Regions from separate parts of the Paenibacillus sp. YYML68 genome, predicted to be linked through region 2. Evidence: riboswitches for the same ligand, from Rfam matches in the RefSeq annotation. Region 2 holds a riboswitch; each other region holds the start of a gene.
The links. Region 2 has a riboswitch for cyclic di-GMP ahead of PAE68_RS19620 (EAL domain-containing protein). Riboswitches for the same ligand answer to the same signal wherever they lie in the genome.
Positions count from the first base shown of each region.

Region 1: linked by a shared signal. The riboswitch ahead of pelF (GT4 family glycosyltransferase PelF) and the one ahead of PAE68_RS19620 (EAL domain-containing protein) in region 2 are both predicted to bind cyclic di-GMP.
Region 3: linked by a shared signal. The riboswitch ahead of PAE68_RS09505 (methyl-accepting chemotaxis protein) and the one ahead of PAE68_RS19620 (EAL domain-containing protein) in region 2 are both predicted to bind cyclic di-GMP.

Region 1 covers NZ_BQYI01000001.1:1,523,865-1,531,314, forward strand. The annotation lists gene PAE68_RS06730 (4-hydroxy-3-methylbut-2-enyl diphosphate reductase) at 1-329, shown strand, start outside; gene glnA (type I glutamate--ammonia ligase) at 707-2,131, shown strand; gene PAE68_RS06740 (hypothetical protein) at 3,075-3,428, opposite strand; cyclic di-GMP riboswitch class II at 3,669-3,751, shown strand; gene pelF (GT4 family glycosyltransferase PelF) at 3,826-5,559, shown strand; gene PAE68_RS06750 (coiled-coil domain-containing protein) at 5,574-5,918, shown strand; gene PAE68_RS06755 (hypothetical protein) at 5,915-7,192, shown strand; gene PAE68_RS06760 (hypothetical protein) at 7,189-7,450, shown strand, end outside.
Region 2 covers NZ_BQYI01000001.1:4,364,964-4,372,413, forward strand. The annotation lists gene PAE68_RS19610 (spore germination protein) at 1-1,458, opposite strand, end outside; gene PAE68_RS19615 (MarR family winged helix-turn-helix transcriptional regulator) at 1,643-2,137, shown strand; gene PAE68_RS19620 (EAL domain-containing protein) at 2,155-4,560, opposite strand; cyclic di-GMP riboswitch class I at 4,648-4,730, opposite strand; gene PAE68_RS19625 (metallophosphoesterase) at 4,905-6,047, opposite strand; gene PAE68_RS19630 (sulfite oxidase-like oxidoreductase) at 6,187-6,882, opposite strand; gene PAE68_RS19635 (hypothetical protein) at 6,879-7,433, opposite strand.
Region 3 covers NZ_BQYI01000001.1:2,079,547-2,086,996, reverse strand. The annotation lists gene PAE68_RS09510 (diguanylate cyclase) at 1-431, shown strand, start outside; gene PAE68_RS09505 (methyl-accepting chemotaxis protein) at 500-2,185, opposite strand; cyclic di-GMP riboswitch class I at 2,297-2,389, opposite strand; gene PAE68_RS09500 (sensor histidine kinase) at 2,548-4,266, opposite strand; gene PAE68_RS09495 (IS4 family transposase) at 4,576-5,643, shown strand; gene PAE68_RS09490 (hypothetical protein) at 5,952-6,329, opposite strand; gene PAE68_RS09485 (hypothetical protein) at 6,341-7,228, opposite strand; gene PAE68_RS09480 (ABC transporter ATP-binding protein) at 7,225-7,450, opposite strand, start outside.

The DNA of each region.
Region 1 (7,450 bases), 2.8 Mb from region 2:
AGGCGAAGGGAGCCGATCTTGTCATCGTCGTCGGCGATCCGCGCAGCAACAACTCGAACCGGCTGGCGCAGGTGTCGGAGGAGATCGCGGGCGTGAAGGCGCATCGGATCTCGGACTTGTCCGAGCTGAAGCGGGAGTGGCTTGAGTCAGTGCGGCGCGTGGCCGTTACGAGCGGCGCCTCGACGCCGACGCCGATCACGAAGGAAGTGATCTCGTATCTTGAGCAATACGACGAGAACGATCCGTCGACGTGGGAGATTCGCCGAACGGTGAACATGGACCGTCTCATTCCGACCGTGAGGACGAAGGCGGGCGCGGAGCAGGGGTAGCGTGAGTCTGGTGCGGGCCGGCGGCCGCGGAGCAGGGGTAATGTGCGCTAAGTGAGACCGTTTTCATCAGAATCCGAACGTTCGGTGTATCGCTCATTTTCGTGTAAAGCTTGGTTTTGTGGAAAATATAGGAATGTTGGAGCTAGAGCTTGGCGCTTTTGCACGAATTGCAGAGCGTCAAGCTCGTTTTATGTCGAAAATGTGAACTTAACCCAAAAAGGTGTGAGCATACCTTACACATGCATAAAAAATACCTTACATAAGTATTGACGATTAATGCCGAATAGTTTTATAATAACCACATATTCAAGGGAAAACTTGAACAATCTTCGTTTAAACAGCCGATAATGTTCGGAATTTAGGAGGTAACCGAGTCCATGTCAGTTCAAAATGTATTGAACCTTATTCAAGAAAAAGGTATCGAGTGGGTAGATTTCCGTTTTGTTGATCTGAACGGCCGTGCACACCATATTTCTTTGCCAGCAGTAGAAGTAGAAGAAGCAACGTTCGAGAACGGCGTAGCATTCGACGGCTCTTCCATCGTAGGCTTCCGCGGAATCGAAGAGTCCGATATGGTTATGCTTCCAGATACAGAGTCCGTATACGTGGACCCTTTCACAGCGCATCCGACGCTGATCGTAATGTGTTCCATCCACACGCCGGACGGCGCTCGTTATGAGCGTGACCCGCGCGGTATTGCTCAGAAGGCTGAAGAGTACTTGCAGAAGGCAGGCGTTGGTACGGCAGCATTCTTCGCGCCTGAGTCCGAGTTTTTCATCTTCGACGAAGTTCGCTTCGAGAGCAAGCAAAACAGCTCCACTTACTTCGTAGATTCCGAAGAAGCTCACTGGAACTCGAACCGTAAGGAAGAGGGCGGCAACCTGGGCTTCAAGGTCGGCCACAAGGGCGGCTATGTGCCAGTAGCTCCAACGGATACACAGCAGGACATCCGTTCGGAAATGTGCCGTCTGCTGATGGAAGCTGGTCTTCGCATCGAGCGCCATCACCACGAAGTAGCGACTGCAGGTCAAGGCGAGATCAACTTCCGCTTCGACACGCTGACGAAGACAGCCGACAACCTGATGAAATACAAGTACATCGTTCAGAACACAGCTCGCCAGTACGGCAAGGTGGCTACATTCATGCCGAAGCCGCTGTTTGGTGACAACGGTAGCGGTATGCACGTTCACCAGTCCATCTTCAACGGCGACGAGCCTTTGTTCTATGACAAAAACGGCTACGCAAACCTGAGCGAAATGGCGATCCACTACATCGGTGGTATCCTGTACCATGCTCCAGCTCTGATCGCGTTGACGAACCCGAGCACGAACTCCTTCAAGCGTCTGGTTCCTGGCTACGAAGCACCAGTTAACCTGGTATTCTCCAAGGGTAACCGTTCCGCAGCAGTTCGTATTCCAGTTGCTGCTGTTACGCCGAAGGGCTGCCGTATCGAGTTCCGTACACCGGACAGCACAGCTAACCCTTACCTTGCATTCGCAGCGATGCTGCTTGCAGGTCTTGACGGTATCAAGAAGAAGATCGATCCTCGTGAGCTTGGCTACGGACCTTTCGACAAGAACATCTACGAGCTGTCCGATGCTGAGAAGAAGGAAATCCGCAGCGTACCTGGCACACTCGACGAAGCTCTCAACGCGCTTGAGGCTGACTATGAGTTCCTGACAGAGGGCGGCGTATTCACGAAGGACTTCATCGACAACTACGTTGCACTGAAGCGTGACGAGGCGAAAGCTGTATCGATCCGCATTCATCCGCACGAGTTCTCCCTGTACTTCGATCTGTAAGACTCAGCACTTATATGATAAATACAGAGCGTACACTTTGAGCATTCAAGGTGTACGCTCTTTTTTGTGCGTGCGGAGAAGGAGGTGGGGGGCGTACGCTAATGCACGGGGCATGGGCAGGCGCGGCTATGGCGCTCGCGGATAGCGCCCGAAGCGTACGCTAAAGGGCGGCGCCTGCGCTCGGCGCGGTCATGGCGCGCGCGGATAGCGCCCGAAGCGTGCGCTAAAGCGCGGCGCCTGCGCTCGGCGCGGTTATGGCGCGCGCGGATAGCGCCCGAAGCGTACGCTAAAGGGCGGCGCCTGCGCTCGGCGCGGTCATGGCGCGCGCGGATAGCGCCCGAAGCGTGCGCTAAAGCGCGGCGCCTGCGCTCGGCGCGGTTATGGCGCGCGCGGATAGCGCCTGAAGCGTACGCTAAAACGCAGCGCCTGCGCCAGGCACGGTCATGGCGCGCGCGGATAGCGCACGAAGCGTGCGCTAAAGCGCGGCGCCTGCGCTCGGCGCGGTCATGGCGCGTGCGGATAGCGCCCGAAGCGTACGCTAAAACGCAGCGCCTGCGCCAGGCACGGTCATGGCGCGCGCGGATAGCGCACGAAGCGTGCGCTAAAGGGCGGCGCCAGCGCTCGGCGCGGTCATGGCGCGCGCGGATCGCGCACGAAGCGTGCGCTAAAGGGCGGCGCCAGCGCCGGGCGCGGTTATGGCGCTCGCGGATAGCGTACGAAGCGTACGCTAAAACGCGGCGCCAGCGCCGGGCGCGGTCATGGCGCGCGGATAGCGCCCGAAGCGTACGCTAAAGCGCGGCGCCTGCGCTCGGCGCGGTCATGGCGCGCGGATAGCGCCCGAAGCGTACGCTAAAGCGCGGCGCCTGCTCCCCACGCCTGTACGCTCCAGCCTCTGACGGCTCACCGCGCCCCGCTGCTTCCCACAACGTGCCCAACGCGTGGGCTAACTCTCCGCCGCCAGCCCCTCCGCACGCCATAGCGCATAGAAGTACAGACTTGCCTCCGGCAGACCATGTACGCGAATGTACGTGGCTCCAGCCGGCAGTATGTCAACGGCATGCTGCAGCCCCTCGAGACTCGTAATCGCGGCATCAGCAGCATGAAGCTCAGTCAACCGGCTCATGTCGGCAGCTGTAACCGAGTTAGCTTCCCCTAGCTGAAGCTGTGCCTTGACCGCCTTTTCCAAATGTATATCGGTAAATGCAACACGCCAAGACGCAGCCATCGCCGAGGGGGTACCGGAGCCTAAGGACATGCTGCAGACGATTAGTAAGACAGATACGGTGACTATAACCATTCCAATGCTACGTGATCCTCTCTATATTTTAGAGGATTGGCGTGAACAGTCAACAGAAAATGATACTCAGTGTATCAATCTATGGAGACATAGCCACCTCGTCCTGAGGCTGCACAAATATAGCCTCACAACAGCATATAATCAATCAATCCGCGTTAAATTTTTTTTGATTAAACGAACATTTTCTTCTGTCTGTATTGACAAAAGTGACATAAAATGAGATACATATTGTATCGGACGAAATAAATAGGCAGCGATGATTCTTACTCTATATGTGGGCACTTGGGGTAAGGGGAGCTAGTAGTGCAACCGGCCATCAAGCAGCATACGATGGCTATTTTTTATGCCTAAGCAGATGAAGGACATGAATCAGTGATTATGCGAGGGGGTGCGTCGGATGGGGCAGAAGCTGACCGTCATGCTGTCTACAGAAGGGACTTACCCGTTCTATCAAGGCGGCGTCAGTACCTGGTGCGACATACTTGTGAGGAAGCTCTCGAACATTGATTATGTGCTGTACAGTGTCATTACTGATCCTTACGTGTTGCCCAAGTTCAAGATTCCTAAGCATGCGCTGCTGAAGTCGATGCCGCTATGGGGAACTGAGGAGCCGTGCGAGCACCTGGACATTCCGTTCTCCCAAGTATACCTCGCCAAGAAACGAACAACGCCCAAGGTCATTCAAGAACAGTTCATTCCACTATTTACGACTCTCGTGGAGGAACTGATTGGACTCGACCGCAACCCCCAAGAGCTTGCTCAGGTGATGCATGCACTGTACCGTTACTTCCAGGAGTATGAGTACAAGGAGTCGTTCAAGTCTGAGTTGACCTGGGATGTATACAAGCGGATCGTGATGTCCGCCCCATCGCTTCCTGCACCAGACCTGTACGGCATGATCCAGAGCCTCGGGTGGATCTTCCGCTTTTTCAACCTATTGAACAATCCTGTTCCGAAGGCTCATGTCTCGCATTCCTCGGCTGCTGCGTTCTGCGGCATTCCATGCGTGCTTGCGAAGCTGGAGCACGGGACGCCGATATTGTTAACCGAGCACGGCGTCTATTTACGTGAGCAGTACTTGTCACTTGCGAAGCGGGGACTGTCCTCGTTCCTGAACACGTTCCTCGTTCGACTCATCTCGTCTATCGTCACCTTGAATTACGCCTATGCGGACCAAGTATCACCCGTTTGTCAGTACAACACACGTTGGGAGACTCGACTTGGGGTAGAAGCGGACAAGATCAAGGTCATCTACAATGGGGTGGATGATAAAATTTTCCTGCCTTCGCCAAGTCCCGGCAACGCTCATCCGACTGTTGTGACTGTTGCGCGGATCGATCCGAATAAGGACATTCTCACGCTGATCCGATCTGCCATGCTGGTGAAGCAGCGTATTCCGAATGTGAAATATGTCATCCACGGCAGCGTCGCAGTACCTGATTATTACGAGGAATGCGTGAAGCTCAGAGATCAGCTTGGTCTGGAGGCTACGGTGATCTTCGCAGGTCATACTCAAGATATGGCGGGCGCTTACCGGAGCGGGGACGTCGTCGTGCTGTCGAGTATTTCGGAGGCGTTCCCTTACGCCGTAGTTGAGGCAATGATGACGGCAAGACCTGTCGTCGCGACGAATGTCGGAGGGATCAGCGAGGCGCTCGGAGATACGGGCTACATCGTGACGCCTCGAGATGCGGAGGCGCTGGCTGAGCAGACAGCTCTCTTGCTGCAGGACGCGGAGCTGCGGCGTACGCTCGGCAAGGCGGCGAGAGCTCGGGCGATGAGCTTCCTGACCTTGGATAAAGTGCTGGAGCAGCATATGAAGAGCTACATCCAGCTATCGGTTCAATCGGACATGGCGATGCGCGAGAGCGCGGCTTCGGTGCATGTGGTGGACCGACAGCGAATCTATGTTCAGCAGGGCTACACGTTGAAAAGCCAAGGCTATTATCCCGAGGCCGTCACGCAGTTCCGGGCTGCGGTACAAATGCTGCCGGGAGCGGCATCAACACCTGCACTGCTAGCCGAAATTTCCGAGTGCTTGTCCCATATGGGACGGCCGGACGCAGCACGTATGGAGCTTGAGCGTATGCGAATGCTTGCTGAGCTGTATGGGTTCAAGATTGTATCGTAGGGAGGAAGATGTACTTGGATATGCTGTACCGCAAGCTGATCGATGAAGCCGAGACAGAGCTGTCCACACTGCTTCATGACAATGAACAACTCAAGCGCAGGCTGCAGGAGATGAATCAGCAAGGAACGGATCTGTCATTGGTAGAGAAGGAAATATCGTCCATCATTCTAATGTCTCATATGGACAATACGAAGAAGCTGTTCGAGCTGATCGAGAGCCTTAAGAAGAAGGAACAGGAGATGGAGCTACAGCTGGAACGGAAGAGGGAACAGCTGCACAAGCTAAAGAGAAGCTTGTCGCAGACGATTCGCACAATGAAGGCGCAGGTCGCGAATGTGGAACAGGGGGGAATCGGATGATGGAGATACAGATCAATGATTCTCTTGTTGAGACTGTGCAGCTGGATGATGCAAGACGTCTGTGGGAGGCGTACTTTGCTATTAAGCAGAGGATCGAAGTGTTGAGGCTTGAGAATGAGTCCCTGCAGCAGGCGCTTATGGAAGCGGAGGTGCGCAGCAGCCAGCTGGTGACGGACGAAGCGTATAAGCAGCTGGTGCTGCGCAAGACGAAGGATGCGCTGCTGCTGTTGAATAATGAGCGCGAGGAAGAGGCCAATCGGCTGAAGACGGAGGCGGCAAGGCGCAGAACGGAGCAGCTTGCTGCTGCGGCGGAGCTTGATATAGAGATTGATACGTTTCGTATCACGATCGAGGTATTGTTGGATCAACTGGACGAGGCTATTGGCGACGTCGAGCAGGATGCGTCGGCGTCGGAGCTGGGAGCCGAGACGGAGCCTGCGGCAGTAGAGGCGGAGTCTGGTGAAGACGAGACGGAGCCAGCGGTAGTGGAGGCGGAGTCTGGTGAAGACGAGACGGAGCCAGCGGCCGTAGTGGAGGCGGAGTCTGGTGAAGACGAGGCGGAGCCCGCAGCAGTAGTAGAGGCGGAGTCTGGTGAAGACGAGACGGAGCCTGTGGCCGTAGTGGAGGCGGAGTCGTCCGAAGACGAGACGGAGCCTGCGGTAGTGGAGGCGGAGTCTGGTGTAGCCGAGACGGAGCCTGCGGCAGTAGAGGCGGAGTTCGGAGAAGACGAGACGGAGCCCGAGGTGTCCGCGACTGAAGAGGCGCACTCCGCAGACACGATGGAGACTGAGGCTGAGGCTGAGGTGCGGATTGCGGCAACAGCGGTGGAGACAGCTCATGATCCGCGGGCGGATTTTTGGGATAACCTTGACAAATATTTGTACGGAGGCGATTCGGAGGCGAAGAAGGAGACGGCAGCAGTAGCAGAGGAGACGGCAGCACCAGACCCTGCGCATAGCTCGGCTGTAGATGCGGGCATCAGTAAGTCAGCGCAGGGAGCTTCGGCCGCTTATGGAACGGCTGATGCAGGTCCAGCAGCTCAAGACCCAGCTTCGTCGAGCGCTCAGCTGACGCAGGAGGCGAGCTTCATTAAGAAGCAATATATCGTCGGCAACCGGGCGGGCCAAGATCTTCTCGATAGCCGGGGGAAGCTGATCATTCGGAAGTACGAGGTCATCACCGAGCCGATTCTGGCTATAGCTGAGGCCGATGGTAAGCTTGCCGACTTGATCGTGCATATGATACTGCCCGGATTCGAGGACGATGAGACATGAGCAACGTTGTACCGATTAACGCCAGCGCTTCTCTGTATGAGAACGGGGCGTTCCGCGGGTTGGTCCAGGAGGTGCTGGAGCGGCACCTCCAGCCCCAGGACCGCTACGAGGTAGCAGCCATTCTCGAATCGATTGGCTGGAGTGACCGCAGAGCGGCTGACACCTTCGGCGTACAGGACGTATTCGGGCTCGCGGACGCCATCTGGGATTCGATCCGGGACAACATCCAGTACAGCTCATTCTCCAAGGCGGAGGAGC
Region 2 (7,450 bases):
CGGACGACGCGTCATCTTCCACCAAGGCGCCCTGACGAATATATCCTTGATCTCGTTCTTCCGGTACGGAGCGAAGCCCGACATATAAGGGGTGCCGAACGACTGCAGCAGGCACAGATGCGTCGTAATCCACAGCACACCAATGACGATGCCGAACAGACCGAATACACCGGCGAGAATCATAAGCGGAAAGCGGAGCATTCGAATCGCAATCGCCATGTTGAAGCGCGGCACGGTGAACGAGGCTATACCGGTTAGCGATACGACGATGACCATCGGCGCGGAGACGATTCCAGCCTCAACCGCTGCTTGACCGATTACGAGCGCCCCGAGAATACTGACCGCCTGACCGACCGTCTTCGGCAGCCTTATCCCGGCCTCGCGTAGCGCCTCGAACGCCACCTCCATGATGAGCGCCTCTACAAGCGCCGGGAACGGAATGACCTCACGCGCTGCTGCGATGCTCAGGATGAGCGTGGTAGGCAGCATGTCTTGATGGAACGTCGTCGTCGCAATATACAAGCTTGGCATCAGAAGCGCTACCGCGATGAACAGCAGGCGAAGCCAGCGCACGAGCGTAGAGATCATATATCGCTCATAGTAATCCTCAGACGCCTGCAGCATCTGCCAGAACGTCGTCGGACCCTTTATCACAATCGGTGTACCGTCGATCATAATTGCGAACTTCCCTTCTAGAAGCTGACTGACGACGGAATCCGGCTTCTCTGCATAGAGCAGCTGCGGGAACGGTGAATACGAGTTATCCTCGATCAGCTCCTCGATATACCCACTCTCCAGAATCGCATCGATGCGGATCGCCTCCAGCCTGCGCTTCACCTCCTGAATCACCTTCGGGTCAGCGAGCCCCTCCATATAGAGCAGAACGACCTTCGTTCTTGACTGCTCACCTATTTCGAATGGAATGGTCTTCATGCTCGCATTGCGAAGCCTCTTGCGCACCATCCCGAGGTTCGTCTGCAGGCTCTCGGTGAACGCCTCCCTCGGACCGCGGATGACGACCTCAACTGACGACTCCGTAATTGAGCGACCAGGCGTGCCGTCGATATCGAGTCGCAATGCCCCGGCCTGTCCCTCTATGAATAATACGGCACTGCCTGCCAATATATCGTGAACGGCACGCTCATATCGCTCTAGCTGAACGAAGCTGGATACGCTCAGCACCTGCTTGCCCAACTCGCTCAAGTCTGTAAGACGATCCAGCGTGTCTCGCTTCAGCTCCTGCAGTGGACGAATGACATGCTCCTGCAAGTCCTCTGACATCAGCATGCCGTCTATGTATAGGAAAAAAGCTCTCACATTCGCATCCGATATGTAAATCTCACGGAGAATGAGATCCGAGCATTGATCGAACTGCTGCAGCATCAGCTGCTTCGACTCTTCGTAACGATCACCGATCTTACTTTCCAGTGAAACCGTCGGCCCAGGTTTATCGTTCACGTTGATCGCCTCACACATCGTTATGGCTATATACAGCTATTTTTTGCATCTACGACCGTATTCATGCAGTCATTCTGAGGAATAGTTGCAAAAAAATCGCCCGGACACTCACTACGAGTTGCGACTACAGTAGTCAGCCCGTATACTTGGCTTAGCCTATAATAAGGGGAGGCGAGCACGCGGCATGGCTGAGAAAAAATATACAATACCCCGCTGGATATCGCTGCTGTATCGCTACGGTCAAATGTATATGGGTGATCGACTGGAAAAGTATGGAATAGGCAGAGGGCAGTTTATGTTCCTGAATGCGCTATACTGGAGAGACGGGTTAAGTCAAGAGGAGCTGTCCGAGCATCTGTGTATTGACAAGGGAACGACAGCCAGAGCACTCAAGAAGCTGGAGGAGCAAGGCTACATCTATCGGGAGGTGCGCGCCGAAGACAGACGGTATTACAGCGTCTATCTTACCCCGCGCGCTATGGAAATCAAGGATGAGGTGCGCGCCGTCATCGTGTCTTGGCGCAGTGTGCTGACCGATGGCTTATCGGAGGAAGAGCTGGAGATTGCGCTGGAGCTGCTAGACCGAATGGGAGCTAATGCGGAGCGCCAGATGAAGCTGCAATGGCAACAGGAGGAGACCGATGCACTGCCAAGCGATGAAGCCACAAAAGAAGCATAGCTAAGCAACGCCGCAGCTTATCCTGCGGCGTTGCTTCGATTATGCGGCTTGTTCTTGTGGTCCAGAAAGCGGACGAATTGCTCCGCCGCTACAGGACGGCTGACGACATAGCCCTGCACCTCATCACAGCCGAGCAGCTCCAGCATATCCCACTGTCCACGCTGCTCCACACCTTCAGCGACGACCTTCTTACCGAGGCTATGGGACATGGCGATCATCGCTTTAATAATGGCCCGGTCGTTCTCATTGCTCTCCATCTCCATCACGAACGAGCGGTCGATCTTGATCGAATGCACCGGAAGCTGCTTGAGCAATACGAGCGACGAGTAGCCAGTGCCGAAATCATCGATCGACAGCTTGACGCCGAGTGCCATGATCTCTTGACAGAGCACGTTGCTCTGCTCCTGCTCCAGCATCGCAGTGCGCTCCGTAATCTCAAGGCATAGCAGCGACGGGTCGATGCCGGTGCGATGAAGCGTCTCTGCGAGAACCTGAGGGAATTTAGGGTCCTGGAATTGCTTGGCCGACAAGTTAATAGACAGACAAATCGGCTCATAGCCAGCCTCCAGCCAATCGCGCAGCTGCTCACAGGCCGTCTCCAGCACCCAGTAGCCGATATCGACGATGGTGCCCGATTCCTCCGCGAGTGGTATGAACAATCCAGGTGAGATGAGCCCCCTCTCTGGATGATTCCACCGGATAAGCGCCTCTGCGCCGATCATTTTCCCCGAACGAATATGCACCTGTGGCTGGTAATGAAGCGCGAACTCTCCTTGCTTCAGCCCCTTACGAATCCAACCATCCATCCGGAAGCGCTCCCGCTCCTCATGATGAATCGAAGGGTCGAAGATGACCGCGCGATTACGACCCGATTTCTTAGCGTGGTACATGGCCAGATCCGCATGCTGCTGCAGCTGCTCCGCCGTCTGCCCATGCTCCGGGAAGCTGCTGACGCCGATGCTCACCGAGATGTAGTGCGACTTACCCTCATACACAATCGGCTGCTGGAAGCGCTGGTACAGCTCCTGACAATAAGCCTGAATTCGATCCAAACCGGACAGTCCCGGCACGAGTATCGCGAACTCGTCTCCAGACAGCCGCGCAACGGTCATATTCGGAAGCGCAGCACCTCGCAGCAGAGCTGCCACATGCTCCAGCAGTCGATCACCGACGTGATGTCCTTGCGTGTCGTTAACTTTCTTAAAGCCGTCCAAGTCAAGCACCATCATCGAGAAGGGCGCATCGAACTTCATGCCGTGGAGCAGGTGCTCCTCAAGCTTTCTCTGCATCATATACCGGTTCGGCAGCTCGGTCAGCTTATCGAAGTAGGCCATGTGCCTGATCTGCTCCTCGGCTTCCTTCATACCTGTTATGTCGAGCAGAACCACACATTGGAATCGTTCTCCTGCTGTATGTATAGCCTCGCTGTCCGCTCTCACGTACTTGAGGCTTCCATTACCGAGGTTAACCTTATACTCGCCCTTGAACATCGGTTCATGAGACCCCTTACGGCGATCGTCAGCTTCAACTGGTTCTGCCACAAGCTCCATATAACTCGACAAACGGGTTAGATTCGACTTGTCCTTCGGCTTAGACAGCTTCAGCATAGCCTGTGCCTCTGAATTGAGCTCACGGATATATCCGTCTCGATCCAGCAGCAGAATGGCCATAGGCGAGAGCTCGTACAGCACCTGATACTTCCGTTCAATAGAGGGCAGCAGATCGTACTTGATCATCGCATACCGCATGAACAGCGCATAGATCATGACACCGAACAGGCTGAAGTCGACGACCCGCATCATCTCCGGGACGAGCTGTAGGCCGCGAAGCATCGTAAGCACTACGACCCACATTCCTCCGAAGCCCAGTCCGATTAGCACCGTCTTCAGCTGCTTACGGCGAAGCTTGATAGCGGTGTGGTCGGCAGAGCGTAGACAAGAGATTATAAATATGGAGGACAGAACGATCGTATAGACGGCCGCTCCTAACGTCATACCGAGCAGCATCGGTTGTGCCGTCTGGTAGCTCCACATGCCGATGCTGTCGATCTGAATCAGCTGCTCCGGCTTCCAATATAACGTGACCATTACAGCAAGAAGCGGCATCAGAGACAACGCTTGAATTAGCCTGTGCCCCCATATGCGCTTCATCTCCGTTAGCTCCGCGAAGAACAGAATCACACAGCACATGATGAGATAAGCAGGTATAAAAACGGAAATATAAACAAAAGCTTCGGCGAAGGGCAGCTGAACGATACTCGTCAACATATTTCCCAGCAGGAGCACGATCGTTAAGAAGAAAAAAACGGCTGCAATTCGATTCAATAAGCCCTTGCGGTCACGCTGAAGCGTCTCCATCGCGATAAAAAACAATACGGAGATCGGGATGAGGTGAGCAGCTAGAAGGATAATAAATGATATCATGGAGCATACCTCCGGTTTGAAGCATATAGTCATCATCGTCTGTCTGTAACGGAGGGCTAACTTAAGCGTTCGTTGTCGTCTCTACGAGACGGCAGCTGGCTGGCAAGCGTGTTCGCGTAGCCCCTGTAGTTTTGCGTCCCTTGCTTTCGCAAGGTTTGCCAATCCCAATATACAACATGAGCTAATTCTGTTATAACATAATATTCCGAATAATGAAAGCGTTTCACTTAAATTCTTGACCGCTCCATCCATGACGCGAAGCCTCATCCAAAAGCACAAAAAGGCTGCTCGATCCGTCTCCCGCACGTAGGTGCAAGTCTTGGATCGAGCAGCCATATGACCATCTATGAAGTAAACCTGATGTCCAGCTGAAGCAGCTCTGAGCGGCTGCCGATGCGCATAGGCGGGCCCCAGAAGCCGAAGCCTGACGAGACGAGCGCGTGCATGGAGCCTTTGCGCACATAACCCCAGTCCAGCTCGAACAATCGCCGTGTAATGAGATGGTTCGGCATCATCTGGCCGCGGTGCGTATGACCTGACAGCATGATGTCCGCTCCGGCCTCGGCAGCCTTATCCAGCTTGTAGGGCTGGTGATCGAGCAGCACGATCGGCTTCGTCCGATCGATGCCGTCCAGCAGCTCACTCACCGTAAGCCGGGCAGACTTGGCGAAGCGCTCGACCGCGTAATCCTTGCGTCCAGCGATGACAAGTCCCCCTTCGAGCTCGACCGTACGGTCGAGCAGCACCTCGATGCCGATCGCCTTCATCCGTTCCACATACTCATTCACGTGACCACCGATATACTCGTGGTTGCCGAGCACGGCATAGACGCCCAGCGGCGCTCGCAGCTGCTGCATCACGCCCTCCATCCGCTCCTGCACGAACGGCTCGATGCTGTCGTCCAGCACGTCACCCGGCAGCAAGATCAGGTCTGGCTTCATCGCCTCCACCTGCCTCACCAGCCTCCGCAGATGACGCGTGCCGACCATCGTGCCAAGATGCAGATCCGAGGCGACCGCTACGCGCAGCTCCTGTCGCCCTGCAAGCCGCTTCGCGATGGTCAGCTCGTAGCGGCGAACGACCGGGCTCCACGCATTGCGCAGCCCGATGACAGCCAGTACAGCGAGCACGACCACGAGCACCGTACCGACAGAGACGATAGCCCCTGTCTTGGTCATACCTCCGACCATTAGCCCCCATACAGCTAGATGTCCGAGCGGAACGAGCAGAATCGCATAATACAGAAGCCCCATGCCGATCGAGCCAACCTGCCTCAGCAGCTTGAACATGCGGTATGGCAGCACTCTGCGCAGCAGCATGGCCAGCATGTAGCCGAAGGCCAGCAGCACATAGACCGTCACGTATACGACAAGTGGGACTTCAGGCAATATGGCTTGCCAGTACGCCGAGCCGGCCCACCCGATGTATACGAGCAGCGCCACCAGCAAGGCTACGATCGCAAGGAACAGGAACAGCTGCTTTCTCATGGCAAGGTTGATCTCCTTCAATTAACTATTGTGTGCAAGCCTCGATCCATCTACCGCAACGGCTACTATTGTCCCACAATGAACAGCTCTGCACAACGCGGTACACACTGGTCAGAGCTTCCTCGTCACCGTCATAAGCTCAGTCGTACTCCTTGTGCACCCATTCGTCCTCAGGCAAGCCGAGGTCCTCCCCCGAGAAGCGCTCCTCGCGGAACGGGTCTGCCTCCAGATGAAACCCGTTGCGCTCCCAGAAGCCCGGCCGATTGTCATGCATCAGCTCGAAGCCGCGAATCCACTTGGCACTCTTCCACAGGTACAGGTGCGGCACCAGCAGCCGCAGCGGCCAGCCATGCTTCGGCGTGAGAGGCTTGCCGTCATACGAATGCGCCAGCAGAACATCGTCGCCCATCAGATCAGCGAGCGGCACATTCGTCTCGTAATCGTGATCCGCATGAACCATCACGTAAACAGCGCCAGACTTCGCCTGTATGCCCGCCAGCTCCAGCACATCGCGGAAGCGTACCCCTTCCCAGTGCGTATCCGCCTTCGACCACCGCGTGACGCAATGAATGTCGCACTTCACCTGTACTTGTGGCAAGGCGAGCAGCTCACGGTAAGTGAGCGTCCGCTCCTCCTCGACCTCACCGAAGAAGCGCAGCGTCCACTGCTCCATATCGTACTCCGGTACTTGACCTTCATGAAGGATAGGGAATCGATCCGTCCATACTTGACCTGGCGGCAAGCGGTGCTCGAAGCCCGGCAGCTCCACGCCCATCGACTGCGTCTGTTGTGCAGACTGCTGCTTCAGCTTCTCCGCTTTATCATGTCTCTTCATTGCAGCTTCCCTCCCTCGGCATACAGATGAATATGTGTAATATACTCGCTGACCATCGTATGGATCGCTCGTGCCGCCTCATCAGACGGACCGAGTGCAGACAGCTGCTGACGGATCGCCTCGATCCAGCGTGCGCATGACTCCGCTCCGGCCGCGTGCACCCGGCTGAAGTCATCCAGATAAGCCGGAATGAAGCTGCAGTCGATCGAATTCATCGAGTACGTATACGTTGCTGGGTTGTGGCCTGCGGCCTCCCATTCCTTCAGCCCATCATACAGCTGACTTAGTGTAATGAGACCGAGCCTGTACGTGCGCCTCGCATATTCATATGCATCGTGCTCGATGAGTCCTTTCTCATACCGCTTCTTGTTCGTCTCGTCGAGCAGGTACAGTGCGCCTCCCCATTCCAAGGCGAACTTGAGCCAGAATTCGGCGTCCGCCTTCTCAAGGGTCAGACGGATCCGTTCCTCGAATACGAGATCGGGATTCGCCGCCAGCAGCCGTCTTGCTTCCTCCGCCTCGCGTCGCTGCTGTTCCGATTGAACGTTCATGCTCGTGTCATCTCCTT
Region 3 (7,450 bases), 2.3 Mb from region 2:
TGGTTCGCTCCCAACAGGAGTCAACAGCTCTGAGCTTCATCATGTTCGACATCGATCATTTCAAGAGCGTGAACGACCGGTACGGGCATCTTGTTGGAGACAAGGTGCTCAAAGGGGTCGCCCGCAAGGTCAGCGAGCTTCTCGAGCACGATGCATCAGCACGGGTCGGACGCTACGGTGGTGAAGAGTTCATCGTAATGCTCGAGTATACCGGCCTGGAGGAGAGCAGCCGACTTGCCGAAGTCATTCGCCAAGCAGTTAGTGAGCTAACGTTCACAAGCGACAGCGGTACTCTAAGCGTTACCATCAGCTTAGGTGTAAGCACCGCCCGCACAGATAACACCATGAAGCTGAAGCAGCTTCTTAAGGAAGCCGATCAAGCGCTGTATGCTGCCAAGTATTCCGGACGCAACAAGGTTTGTATGGCTTAATCTTGTATGATAAGTAGCCTCCCCCTTATGATCGGGGGAGGCTATTTTTGCTCACTATCCGTACAAGATTATTGCACCTTAAATCGGCTTATGTTCTGCTGAAGATCAGCTGCGAGCTGACTTAACGCTTCGGAAGACGCTGAAATCTCCTCCATGGAAGCAAGCTGCGCCTCGGTGGAAGCGGCGACACTCTGCGTCTCTTCCATAATCGTGCGAGCGATGGTCGATACCTCCTCGACGGTTGCCAGCATTTGTTCCGAGCTTGCCGACGCTTGCTCCGCCGAGGCGGATACCTCTTGAATTTGCTCAACGGCTATACGCATTGCGTCTCTTACCTCTGCGAACGTTTCCCCGGCCTTCTGAACTGCCGTGCTGCCGACCTGCACATCCTCCACACTCTGATCGATGGCAACTACGATCTTCTCGGTGCTCTGTTGAATGTGGGCGATCAGTTCCTCTACCTGGGCAGCAGACTGCTGGGTCATTCCGGCCAGCTTCTTGACTTCGTTCGCTACAACGGCAAAGCCTCTGCCCTGCTCGCCTGCACGTGCCGCCTCAATGGAGGCGTTCAGCGCCAACAGGTTCGTCTGATTCGATATTTCACTAATCAGCTTCACAATGTCGCCGATTTCTTGAGAATGCTTATGTAGATGCCCGACCTCTACGGCGGCGCCTCCGACGGATCGCTGGATGCCTTCCATCTGATCGATCGTCTGCTCAATTGAGCTATAACTCTGCTCAACCGACTCTCTGGTTACGAGTGCAATGTCGGATACGGTTGCCGACGACTCCGCGATCCGCTGCAGCGCGATCGCCATCTCCTGCATCGCAACGACACATTCGCGGGCGCCTTTATCCTGCGATTGACTGCCGCTGCTCACCTCCATGATCGTACTAGCGATCCCTTGAGCAGCCGATGCGGACTGCTCTGCGCTTGCTGTCAGCTCCTCGGAGCTGGCTGCTGTCTGTTCCACGGTAGTCTGCACCTGGTGGATTAGCATGCGTAGCTGCTCAGTCATCTCGCGGAACGAAGAAGCCAGCACACCGAGCTCCTCCTTATTGCGGATGCGCAGGTCTTGGTCACGAAGATCGCCCGAGGCGATCGCTCTTGCCGCGTGAGTCAACGCGATGATCGGTCTTGACAAGCTGCGTGAGATGAAATAGCCGAGCAAGGCTGAAACCACAATGGTGATACCCAGCGACATATACAGGATCCGTTTGATGTTGTCGGCACGCGCAGCATTGTCCGTTATCCCTTGCTGCATCAGCTCCTTCTGGCCATTGGCGATCTCTTCGGCGAGCTGCCCCATCTCCCTAGCTATCGGGAACACTTCCTTATTGGCATACATCAGCTGCTCTTGCTTGGAGGAGATCGCAAATACGGAGCTGGTCACGTCAAGATACCTCTTATTCAGATCAATCAGCTTCGCCAGCTTCTGCTTGTCTTCCTCACGATGTACCAACAACGATGCCGATCCAATTCCCATTCTCGCGTCTCGGTTAGCAGCAAGAAGCCTCTGCTTCGAGCTCTCGTCCTGGGTTAGCAAGTAATCCTGGAGACTGCTTGTCTGCAGCGCAGCCTTCGTCTCAACGCGCATCATCGTGCTAGCGATGACGGCACGACGTTCGATGAGGTCTTCATAGATCGTTACCAATCGAGACTGAAAATAGATCGAAGTAATGCCTTGCAACACAACAAAGAACAGAATAATACAAAATCCGCCATACAGTTTCTTGCTGATTGTCCACTTCATAAGCTGCACCTTCCCCAATCTGTTCATACATCATACGCAAAAATGCTGAGGCGTTCGGCCGGCAAGCGCAAAAAAACCGACCAATAGGGAGCGGTTTGACCATTAACACCACTTGGCAGCCCAGCCGCCCTAGTGAAGCCGAAGCTTTACTTTAGGCCTGAAGCTTTGCGTCCCCGTCTTTCGCCGAGTTTGCCTTTACGTATGGGATTCAATATATAGGACTAATGTCTCATAGCCAATTTTACTAAAAGAAGGCCAAAAAATCTATTGGAAAATTGAGCTTGTCTTAGTATAGTTACAATAAAGAGGCAGTCGGCACGCTGCTGCTAGCTTGGCGTGCGACTACCTCTGTTGAACCGTCGTCAAGCCGTCGATGAGTGCCGCTTGATGACTGGAAGTGTCACTGTGAATGTGCTGCCACTGCCTTCCTCGCTGTCCACGGCGATCATACCGCGATGATCCTGCACTATTTTTTGACAGATCGACAAGCCGAGTCCGGTTCCCGTCTCCTTCGTCGTGAAGAAGGGGCTGAATATGCGCTCCATCTGTTCGGAAGAGATGCCCATTCCAGTATCCTTAATCTCGATCGCAACGAAATGCTCAGACAACGGATACATCCGAACCGTTAAGGTGCCAGGCTCTCTCATCGCCTCAAGTCCGTTCTTCATCAAGTTCAGCAGCACTTGGATCAGCTTCTGCGGGTCAGCCATTACCTCAACATCATGCTCCGCTGACATATTCTGAACCTGATGACCATGATGAATCGCTGACGACTCAGCCAACTGCACCGCGCGACTGACGCACGCTTCAAGGCTAGAGCGAGACATCTGCGCCGATTGCGGACGGGAATATTGTAAAAACTCGTTCGTCAGCTCGCTCATTCTGTTAATTTCATCCAATATAATCGTGTAGTACGGAGCAATATCCCCCTTCTGCATCCCGACCTGTAAGAAGCCCTTCACCGCAGTTAACGGATTGCGTATCTCATGGGCAAGTCCAGCAGCCAGCTCGCCCACCGCCTTCAGCTTCTCGTTACGTGTCAGCCTCTCTTCCTCACTCTTCCACTTCACCTTCTTCCGGGCAAGCAGCTGTTCCTCGAGCTTCATCAGAAGCTCCTGCTCGCTCAGCCCATAATCAGGATACAGCAATTGGGTATAAATAAACTCCAACCCGCTATGCTCGGACAGCTCCTCATCGAGAATCGTACGGACACGCTCCTCATCCTCATCGGTCACGAGCACGAACTTGTCTCCTTGATACCTCGCAAGTATGAGCGCATGGGGAAACAAGTGCTTCAAAGCTTGTCCCGTACATTCCAGCAAATAGTTCACTTGCCGATGGCCCAGCTCCAAATTATGTATGCGTATATCCTTCACATCAATTAAGTACATTGAGAACGCAGGCCGTAATCGAATCGGCATTGTCAGAAGCTTGCGCAGCTGAATATGAAGCCCTCTATAATTGAGAAGACCCGTCAATGAATCGGTCTCGCTAATGGCTCGCAGTCGATACAGCGCGTGAATGGTCTTCTCCAAATATTCGATGAACAGGAAGCTTAGGCTGCCCACAATGGCGAGTACAAGTGCATATTGGAGCATCACGCTAAAGTGCTGTGTGTTCGATTGGATCAACCAAGTCATGCCAATCGCTGTAATGGTTGAATATAGCGTTGTCATCCATACCCATGCCAATATTCCGTTCAGCCTGATATAGCGTAGCAAGCATGCACATGCCCCACCCCCGATCAATGTGACCAACGCACTTAAGATCGACACATCGTCCAGTGGCTGCAGAGACAATCGCCCGGCTGCGACGAGCACCGTGCAGACTAGAGCACCCTGCGCTCCGCCTTGCTTACCGGCCAGCATAATGGCCAGTGCACGTAGATCAAGCATCGTGCCATCCTTCAGATCGAAGGTAAACAGCATCAATACATTCCCTAGAAGTCCATAGCTGATTCCAAAATACGCTGATCCCCATCTCTGCCAGCCAGCCGCCTTGCGCAGCCAATGATAGATCTTATGAATGATGAAAACGTGGGCGAGCATGATCGAGGCATTGACATAAAGTTCGGACAGCATTGCGGGATATCCCCTTATTTTGTATTTAGTTGAGACACAGCCTCATGTGAGGTTTGTACTGCTTACAAAATAAGTGTATTTTTTTATGCCATACAAGTAAACCATTATAAAGGAAAATTTAGGTGATTGACCTTGACTTCCATTAATTTTACATATTTACGATCAGTAGCGTTGCATAAAAACTAACACGCGAACAGATTGGACAAATTGTGCTATTATTGTAATAAATAGGTCGTACTCTGTAACAAAAAACTCCTAAAATTAGGGTAACAGGTAGCCCTGTCCAAATCCCTAACTTAGGAGATACGCATGGACAAGGATACACTATTTTCTGCATTTGGTAAATGGGTTGCACCAATAAATCCAAACATCATCCCGAATTGGCAAAGCACGACTACGCTCGACCGTTATGTGAAAAAGCTCGACACCTTAGTCTTTCTGTACATCTTCATCGAAGCACAGTTAGAGAAGCGAAAGGGTCTTCGTTCCATCATGCGAAAGCTGGAGCACGACGAGGAATTTCAAAAGCAACTCGGCATTGCTTCGATCAGTGCATCCCAGTTGTCCCGTAAAAATAATCAACTGGACCCAGAAGTACTTCAAGCCATCCTTTGTAATCTCATTACACAGTTGCATCGAGATGCTAGGCCGATATCAGGGCGCATCGGAACGGTCAAGATTATAGACTCTTCTACGATCAGCGTTTGCCTACAGCGGTATAAATGGGCGACTTTCCGAAAAACGAAAGCAGGCGTGAAACTGCACCTGCGAGTGGCATTTGCTGACCCCGACCATGTTTATCCGGATAAGGCAGTGGTTACGCCTGCAAGGCCCGCAGACCGCAGCCAAATGGACGTCCTGATCGATGAGTCGGACGTCACGTATCTGATGGACCGCGGGTATCTGGACTACGGCAAATACGACAGTTACTGCGAGCGTGGCATTCGATTCGTATCACGATTAAAGGACAATGCTGTTGTCGAAGAAGTGGAAGAACTTTCGGTGAACACAGATTCAGACATCATCCGCGATGTCAAAGTCGTGCTAGGCAAAGCTCACAAGCGCATGCAGCACCCCCTTCGTATGATCGTCACCACAGACGGTCGCGGTAATGAGGTCCGTATCATTACGAATCGGTTCGACCTGACGGCAGAAGAGCTTGGTGACCTGTATCGTAGCCGCTGGCAGATCGAGATGTTCTTCCGGTGGGTCAAGCAGAACCTGAAGCTAACCTGTTTTTACGGTGACAGCGAGAACGCAGTGATGAATCAGATTTGGATCTGTTTAATTGCATACTGCTTGCTGCTGCTTATGAAGCTAGAACTGGGAACGAGTCGAACTTCGAGAGGGCGACAGAAGAAACAGAAAGACCAGTAAGTCGCCTAAGTCGAAAAAAACCAATCATCAACTTGAAAAGGATGAATATTACAAATGGACAGCAACTGCCTGTTTCAGGGGTACCCCGTAAGTTTTTGGCCCTTGGAATTTGAAAACTAATTTCTGAATATTCCACCATTTTAGATGTCATGATTTATGCAACGCTACTGATTTACGATATCAAAGAAAACCACGGTCTGCGAGACCGAGGCTTCTTCGTGAATGCTTCAACAGGAGCAGTACATGGTAGACGAACCGTGCAAGGCAGATCTCGGCATATTGCAAGAGCTTACCCAAATCCCGAGTACTCATAAGGCGCTTCGTCCAGTAACAGGCACCGTTCGCTCATTCCCTTCGCCCCCTCGTCTTACCCACAGCCCTGCATTCACAACGAGCAGCACCGCGACATAAGCATACACGCCCACACTGCTCACCAAGCTAACGACAATGTGAACGGCAGGCAGCACGAACAAGCCAAGCATTAGCGGAATCATCCACCAGCTCCCTTGCTGCGCCTCCGTGAACGGCTTCGAGAACGGAAGCTCCCGCACGAGCACATAATAGCTGACATACGTATAGATGCTCGCCCCAAGCATCGCCGCAACGAGGTCGGGAACGATCCGTGCGCCGAACACAGCGATGTATAACACACTGACTACAGCGAACACCGGCAGCACGAGCTTCATGAGTCCCGCCTTCAAGATACCGCGAGCGACAAGAGCGGGACGACGAGCGCCAGCAGTGCGAGTCCGATCGTCAAGGGATCCGACTTCTGCTCCAGCAAGAGGGCAAGCGGAGCGCCGAACCAGACTGGAGGAAGCAGCACATGCCACAGTGATGGCTGCAAGCCGCCCCCCAGCTCGGACAGTCTGAACATCGGACCTACGAGCTGGTAGCCGATCATCATGCCCATCGCCAGCACTATTTGCACCGCGTTAATCATATCCTTCAGCTTCTCGCCGTCGAACCACTTCAAGATCAGCGCATAGAACAGACTCGTCAGCACGACTATAAGCAGCACCATCAGCACCAGCTCCGCGCCGAACAATAGCGCTGCGAGCAACCCATGCCGGATGAGCACGGTCAGGAGAGGCACTGCTGCAACAACCAGCGTCCTGCTGAACAAATATATGCTCACATGAACGACTCTGGCCATCTGCAGCGTCTGCCGGTTCACCGGGCGAATGTACAGAATCGAGCGATCCTTCACATCGAGCAGCACAGACGAGAACTCGGAAATCAGCGAAGTCATGATCAGGAACATGAACACCCCGAACACGAGGCTCAGCTGCAGATGCAAGCTCCAATTGAACAGCAGCAGAGGCACCGTCGTGAGCCCCATCAAACCGTAGAGGGCGAGTGACAGCACGTACAGATCTCGGCTCTGCTCCGTCTGCCCCTCCTCGCTGTTCGCCTGCTGCTTGTTCTGCCCCCACTTCGATTGAGCGAGTACAGTCGGTACACGCCTGCGATCCATCGTCAGCTTCACCTGCACGATACGCCGCATGATCGGGTAATCGATGCCAAGACGCTCGAACCCGCCCCGGAGTCGGTCCAGCAGCTTCAAGCTCCAATAATGGTTCATCGCCCGTCCTCCCGCATCGCCTCAACTAGCTCCTCGGCTATACGCCGATGCTCGTGGAAGCCGGTCAGCGCGTTGAACAGCTCCTCCAGCGATGCGTCCTTGCTGCTCTCCTGCAGCTCCTTGAACGAACCGTCGGCCACAATACGTCCATTGTGCAGCAGAATGATGCGCGAGCTAATCTTCTCCACCACATCCATCATGTGCGAGGAGTAAAAGATCGTC